DNA from 2 places in the Nocardioides sp. HB32 genome. Region 1 is predicted to be linked to the other one. Evidence: riboswitches for the same ligand, from Rfam matches in the RefSeq annotation. Region 1 holds a riboswitch; the other holds the start of a gene.
The links. A riboswitch is a leader RNA that binds a small molecule or an ion and turns the genes downstream of it on or off. The one in region 1 is predicted to bind cyclic di-AMP.
Positions count from the first base shown of each region.

Region 2: linked by a shared signal. The riboswitch ahead of ACVW2K_RS02660 (transglycosylase family protein) and the one ahead of ACVW2K_RS08970 (C40 family peptidase) in region 1 are both predicted to bind cyclic di-AMP.

Region 1 is NZ_JBSSBS010000001.1:1,771,977-1,775,435, forward strand. It holds gene ACVW2K_RS08955 (hypothetical protein) at 1-430, shown strand, start outside; gene ACVW2K_RS08960 (ABC transporter ATP-binding protein) at 435-1,250, shown strand; gene ACVW2K_RS08965 (ATP-binding cassette domain-containing protein) at 1,247-1,894, shown strand; cyclic di-AMP (ydaO/yuaA leader) riboswitch at 2,031-2,215, shown strand; gene ACVW2K_RS08970 (C40 family peptidase) at 2,219-2,752, shown strand; gene ACVW2K_RS08975 (hypothetical protein) at 2,756-3,340, opposite strand.
Region 2 is NZ_JBSSBS010000001.1:504,031-507,489, forward strand. It holds gene ACVW2K_RS02655 (phosphoenolpyruvate carboxykinase (GTP)) at 1-821, opposite strand, end outside; gene ACVW2K_RS02660 (transglycosylase family protein) at 1,014-1,352, opposite strand; cyclic di-AMP (ydaO/yuaA leader) riboswitch at 1,355-1,509, opposite strand; gene ACVW2K_RS02665 (DUF3068 domain-containing protein) at 1,657-2,577, opposite strand; gene ACVW2K_RS02670 (ATP-binding protein) at 2,851-3,459, opposite strand, start outside.

The DNA.
Region 1 (3,459 bases):
CGGCCTGGTCGCCTCGACCTGGGCGGCCGGCTACGTCCTCGCGCTCGGGGGTGTCGTGCTCGCGCTGGCGCTCGCCGCGGGACTGGTGCTCGCGCTCCGGCTGTCCGACCGCGACACGGTCTCGGACGTGCTGCTGCGGCGGATGGGCTACCGGTCGGCCGACCTGGCGCGGGCGCGCGCCTGGGAGGTGGGGTACGCCGTCGCGACCGCCGTCGTCGCTGCCCTGCTCGCCGCCGCGGTGGTCGTCCTGATGCCGAGCAGCATCGACGCCGCTGCCGGCATCCCGCCGCTCGCACACCCGCGGCCGGAGCCGGCCGACCTGCTCTGGCTGCTCGGCGTGCTCGTCGTCCTGGTCCTGGTGGCCTGGCTGGTCGGGACCCTGCTCACCCGTCGCCGCCCCGCCGCGGAGGTGCTCCGTGCCGGGGATTGAGTCCATGACGGCCGTGTCCTGCGAGGACCTGGTCAAGGTCTTCCGCTCCGTGACCGGGGAGACGCACGCGCTGCGCGGCATCGGCCTCGAGCTCGTCCCGGGTGCGCTCACGGTCGTCGCGGGGCCGTCCGGCAGCGGCAAGAGCAGCCTCCTGACGCTGCTCGGCGCCCGCGACCGGCCCAGCGCCGGCCGCCTCACCGTGCTCGGCAGCGACGTCGGCGTCGCCTCGACCCGCGAGCTGCGGCGGCTGCGCCGCCGGCAGATCGGCTTCGTGCCGCAGCGCGCCTCGAACGCCGTCTTCCCGCACCTGCGCGCCACCGACCAGCTCCGCCAGGTCGCGTCCTGGCGCGGCGCCTCCCGCCGCCACCTGGCCGAGGCCCTCGACGCCGTCGGTCTGACCGACCGCGGCGGTCACCGGCCCGATGCGTTGTCCGGCGGCGAGCAGCAGCGGCTCGCGGTCGCGATCGCGCTGGTCGGCACCCCGGCGCTGGTCGTCGCCGACGAGCCGACCGCCGAGCTCGACCATGCGAACGCCGACCGGGTCATGGACGCGCTGCTCGCCGTCGCCGCCGCAGGGTCGACGGTCGTGATCAGCAGCCACGACGACCGCGTGACGCACCGCGCCGACCGGTTGCTCCGGCTGCGGCACGGCGTCGTCTCCAGCGAGACCTCGGGCCGGCGTACCGCCGCGGCCGTCATCGACGCGACCGGCCGGGTCCAGCTGCCCCAGGAGATGCTCGGCCTCTTCCCCGACCGCCGGGTCGTCGTCGAGGCCGACGGCGACCACGTGCGGCTGCGCCGACCGGAGGTGGAGCTGTGACCGGCACCGGACTGAGCATCCAGCAGGTCGCGCACGGGTACGGCGCGGGCGCGGGCCGGGTCGAGGTGCTGCACGACGTCAGCCTCGCCGCGGCCCCCGGTGAGCTGGTCGCCGTCGCCGGTCCGTCCGGGTCCGGGAAGAGCACGCTGTGCCACCTGGCCGCCGGGTTCGAGACGCCCGAGCGCGGCACCGTGACCGTCGACGGGCGGCCCGCCGGCGCCGTCGCCGACTGGTCCGTGGTCGCGGTGGTGCCCCAGCAGCACGGACTGCTCGCCGGGCTCAGCGTCGAGGACAACATCTGCCTGCCGGCGTACCGCGCCGGCGTCGACCCGGTCGCGGCCCTCGCCCGGCTCGCCGAGGCGCTCGACCTCGGCGCGTTCACCCGGCGCGGCGTGCGGGAGACCTCGCTCGGCGAGCAGCAGCGCACCGCGGTCGCGCGGGCGCTGGTCCTCGCACCCCGGCTGGCCGTGCTCGACGAGCCGACCGGCCACCAGGACGACGACCACGTGGCCCAGGTCGCGGCGGTGCTGGCCGGTGCCGCGCACGCCGGCTCCGCGGTGCTCGTGGCCACCCACGACCCCCGGGTCTGGCAGGTCGCCGACCGCGTCGTCCACCTCGACGAGGGGCGCGTGACAGCGCTGTAACTGTGTGACCTTCGACCAGTTCGCCCGCGATCCCACGCGGGGAGTGTGGCGTGCGCCACGGAATCGGCCCGGCACCGACTCGTGATCGGGCGAATTCTCTGGTTACCGTCCTTGACCGGTTGCACGTCGCAACACCGGCCCGGGCACGCCGAATCCTGCCACCCGGGTCGTGGACCGATCACGGACGGCAGGAGTGGGGGACCCACCTTCGCGGCCGCACCAGCATCACGCGGGCGCTCGGGGTGAAGCCACCGACCGGTGGCCGGGCACCTTCTCGCCCGAACCCGACAGCTCACCTCACAGGCGTGGGAAGGAAACCTCCGCATGCCCACGATCCACTCCCTGGCGCTGCGCGCCCTCGCCAGCGGCGCCCTCGCCGTCGGCCTCCTCTCGACCGCCCCGATCGCCGACAGCCACGCCGCCACCCGGAACGACCGCGTCACGCACCACCACCACAAGCACGCCTCGCTCGCGCCGTCGGCGCGCCGGGTCGGCAGCGCGATGAGCATCGCCGTGCACCAGAAGGGCGACCCGTACAGCTACGGCGCCTCCGGCCCGAACGCCTTCGACTGCTCGGGGCTGACGTTCTACTCGTTCCGCAAGGCCGGCTTCAAGCACATCCCGCGCACCTCGTCCGCGCAGGCGCACTTCGCCCAGCACATCAAGCGCAGCAACATGAAGCGCGGCGACCTGATCTTCTTCTACGACGGCGGCGGCGTGTACCACGTCGGTGTGTACGCCGGCTTCACCCACGGGCACCGGTGGGTGCTGCACGCGCCGCACTCCGGCACCCGCGTGCGCACCGACAAGCTCTGGACCGACAAGTGGTTCCCGGGCACGTTGCGGTACCGCCGCTGACGGCTACTTCCAGGCGAAGGTCGGGAGCACCGAGGACACGACCTCGTCGCGCTCGGACCTCGACACCTTGTTGTTGAAGGAGAACGTCAGGGTGACGATCCGGTCGCGGACGATGGTGCCGAACTCCTCGATGTACTGGGTCGGGCTCACGAAGCCGGCCACGTGGTACGCCTCGGTGCCGTCGAGCTCGCTCACCGGCAGCACCTTCGGCGCCTTCGGGTAGGTGTTCGCCTTGATCCGGTTCTCGCCGAGCTGCTCGGCGGAGGCGTCCGAGCCGAACGCGTCGATCTCGCCGAGCATGATGTAGGCGAGGCTGTCGGGGCTGTCGGCGCCGTCCTCGTAGCGGGTCAGGTCCTTGGCCTGCGTCCAGTCCGCGGGGGCGCGCACGCTGCTGTTGGGCATCGACAGCTCGATGCCCGTCGCGACGTCCGACGGGGAGTCCGTCGGCGAGCTCGCCTGCGAGCTGCTCGTCGACGTCGGCGAGGCCGGCGAGCCCGGGCTCGCCGTACCCGGATCGTCGCCGTCGCTGCTGCAGCCCGCTGTGAGGGCGAGCGCGAGCAGCAGGATGGGGATCGTGGTTCGACGCACCGAGAGCTCCTGGGTCCGAGACGAGTGCGACGCAATCTAACGGACCGAGGTTTCGATCGCGGGGGACCGGGGCAGGTGGCCGGTGACGCAACAGGCCTTTCATTCGGGGGAAGGAACAC
Region 2 (3,459 bases), 1.3 Mb from region 1:
GTCATCGCGAGGTTGGTCTTGCCCGAGGCGCTCGGGAACCCCCCGCAGACGTGGTACTTCTTGCCGGTCTCGTTGTCCACGATGCCGAGCAGCATGAACTGCTCCGCGAGGAACTCCCGCGACGCCCAGCCGTCGTAGCAGGCCTGCCGCAGGCCGTGCGCGATCTTGCCGAGCAGCGCGTTGCCGCCGTACGACGAGCCGTAGTGCAGGATCGTCCGCTCGTCGGCGACCGTCACGAAGTAGCGCTGGTCGTCGGGCGTGCCCTGGCCGAGGTTCTCCAGGTCGCCGGTGACGTGCACCGCGCGCACGAAGCTGTCGGGGTCGGCCAGGCTGTCGACGTACTCCGCGCCCACACGCGCCATCCGGATCATGTGCAGCGCGACGGTCCGCGTGTCGGTGAGCTCGACGCCGGCGGCGTACGCCTCGAGCGGCGAGCCGGGCGGTGCCATCAGGTAGGGCACGACGTACATCGTCTTGCCCCGGGATGCGCCGCGCATCCGCTCGATCAGCATCGGCTTCATCTCCGAGGAGGGCCGCCAGTTGTTGTAGACGCCCTTGTCCGCGGGGTTGCTCGTCGCGACGATCGTGCGCTCCTCGGAGCGCGCGGTGTCCTTGAAGTAGCTGCGCGAGTAGTACAGGCCCTCGCCGGCCGGCTGCAGCTCGCCGACGTCCAGCGCCTCCTGCACGAGACGGGCGTCGTCGTCAGCGCTGACGACCTCGACCCGCTCCGCGCCGGTGATCTCGGCCCAGTGCGCGACGTACTCGCGCACCCTCGGATTCTTCAAGCCCGCCTCGTCGAGGACAGTCTCCACGTCGACCATGAACTGCACACCCTTCGGTCCGCTCGCCCGGTGCTCGCACCGTACCCAACATCGCGCACCGGTGCGCCTCCGGGGTAGGGACGGAAGTCCCGATCGCTGACACCGTCTGCAACGGCGCTCCCACGGTGCGGGTCACGCCGCCGGCCCGGGTCCATGACGAGCGTCACCCGGTCGAGCCACCACGGTCCGGGCTCAGCGCAGGCCGATGCGGTGCGAGCAGGTGGGCCAGGCGCCCCACCCCTGGTGGTGCTTGATCCGCTCGGCGACCCGGATCTGCTCGGCCCGGCTGGCCCGGCTGGGCAGCGAGGCGAGCTTGCCGCCGCCGTACCCGCGCCAGGTGCCGATGCTGATCTGCAGGCCGCCGTAGTAACCGTTGTGGGTGTTGATGTGCCAGTTGCCGCCCGACTCGCAGCGGGCGAGCCGGTCCCAGGTCCTGCCGCTCGCGGCGTGGGCGGGGGCGTCGAGGGCAAGGACGGGGACGAGGGTCGTGGCCGTGAGGGCAAGGGCCGACACGAGGGTGCGCATGCGCATGGAACAGCTCCTCCGTGCGCCTGCGAGGTGAGCTGTCGGGTTCGGGCTGGAGTTGCCCGGTCACGGCCGTCGTCCGGCACGTGGCTTCACCCCGAGGGCCGCGGTGCGGCCCGTGGAACCTGTGGGTCCCCCGCTCCTGTCCGAGCGTGTTCATCGATGACCACCCTCCGGCCGGACAGGACTCGGCGCGCTCGGAGGGTCACCCCGCGGTGGCAGGGCTCCTCGACGGTAGGCAGGCGGCCGGCCGCGGACCAACTCCGCGCCGGTGTGACTCACCGCACCTGCACGCCAGCAGGCGGTCGGCTCAGACGCCGCTCAGCTCCTGGGCGCGCTCGGGGTCGAGCTGCTCGATCCGCCTGCGGCCGAGGAGCAGCAGGCCCAGTCCGACCAGCACCAGCGGGATGCCGACAGCGAGACCGACGACCGGGACGGTGGTCTCGATCAGGGTCAGCAGCGAGAGGTTGTCGCGGGCGTCGTCGACGTTGGTCTGCACCTGGCCGGCGGTGAACGCGAGGTCCAGGTCCAGGACCGTGCCCACGCCGTCGGCGACGCGCTGCTGGTGGATGACCTGGTTGATGATCGCGCCGGTGCGCGGCTCGATGTAGTACTCGGTCGAGCTGGCGTAGCTGCCCGGGAGGTCCGCGACGACGTCCACGCCGTCGGCGTTCGCGACCGCACGGTAGACGTAGGTCTCGAGGCCGTCGATCTCCTCGGTGCCCTCGTACGTCGCGTCGACGGCGGCGCCGACCACGCCGTCCCAGACCGGGTAGGTCTTCTTCTCGGCACCGAACGGCCACTTGTTCTGCAGGCCCTCCTCGTGCAGCGCGTCCGCCGGCAGGTACTCCGGGTCGTCGACCGTGAGGCCGGTGTGCCGGTCCGCCGCGAACACGTCGGTCTCGGCGGAGATCAGCCGCGGGTCGTCGCCGTCCACGCAGCCGTCGATGCCGTCGGCGTCCCGGACCAGGCAGAGCGAGGTCGCGAACGCGACGACGTCCTCGTCGGAGGCGTCGGCGTCGGCCTTGTTCGTGCTCCACGCCAGGACCGGGGTCTTCTCGAGCTGGAGGTCGGCGTTCGGCACCTCCGCGGTACCGGAGAGGTACGTCGTGTTGTCGGTGTCCAGCGGGGTCCGCTCGATCTGGCCGGGCGCCCACGCCCGGGCCACGATGCCGGCGACCACGAGGAACACTCCGAGCCCGACCAGGACCAGGGCGACGATCTTGCGCATGCTTCTTCTTCCGTGTATCCGGACGGGGGCGGTCCGAGAGCGGGCAAGTCCACCACAGCCGGACCCGCGCCGGCACATCGGGCCGGCGTCCGAGCCGCCTGAACAGGATCGCCCGCGCGCCGCCGAGCCGCGCCGGGCGCAGGTCGTCACCGTCGGGCTCGCTCGTGGCCACCTCCACGTCGGCGGACCGCAGCCGGCCCTCGGGCCGCACCGTGACCTGTCGCCGGTGCGCAGCTTCCGCGCCCCTCCGGCGGAAGCCGGCAGGCCCAGCAGCTACGCCTGCGCCGGTGGCGCCAGACTCGCCGCGACCCCACGCAGGGCGCGGCGCGACCTGATCCCGAGCTTGGTGAAGATCTTTCCCAGGTGCCACTCGATCGTGCGCGTGCTGAGGTACAGCCGCTCACCGATCTCCTGGTTCGTGAGCCCTTCGGCGGCCAGCGTGGCGATCTGCTGCTCCTGGGCGGTGAGGTCGGTCCTGGACTCCTCCGTACGACGGCGCACCCTCTCCCCCGTGGCCAGCAGCTCGCGCCTGGCACGCTCGGCGAACGCCACCATCCCGATCGTGTCGAACATGGTGTACGCGGACCGGACCGCATCGCGAGCGTCCGACCGCCGGCCCTCCCGACGCAGCCACTCGCCGTAGAGGAGATGGGCGCGGGCCAGCTCGGGCCGCAGCTGGGTCCGCGCCAGCTGCTCGACCGCCGTCCGGTAGCAGCTCTCCGCCTCGTCACCCTCGCTGAGCAGGGCCCGGGACCGCGCTTCGACCCCCCACGCCCAAGCCGTCTCCGCCGCGGTTGCGGCGTCGGTCAGCCGGGCGAGCGCCTGTCTCGCGGCGTCGTCGTGGCCCGATCGCACTCCCGCCTCCACCAGCTCCGGGAGCGC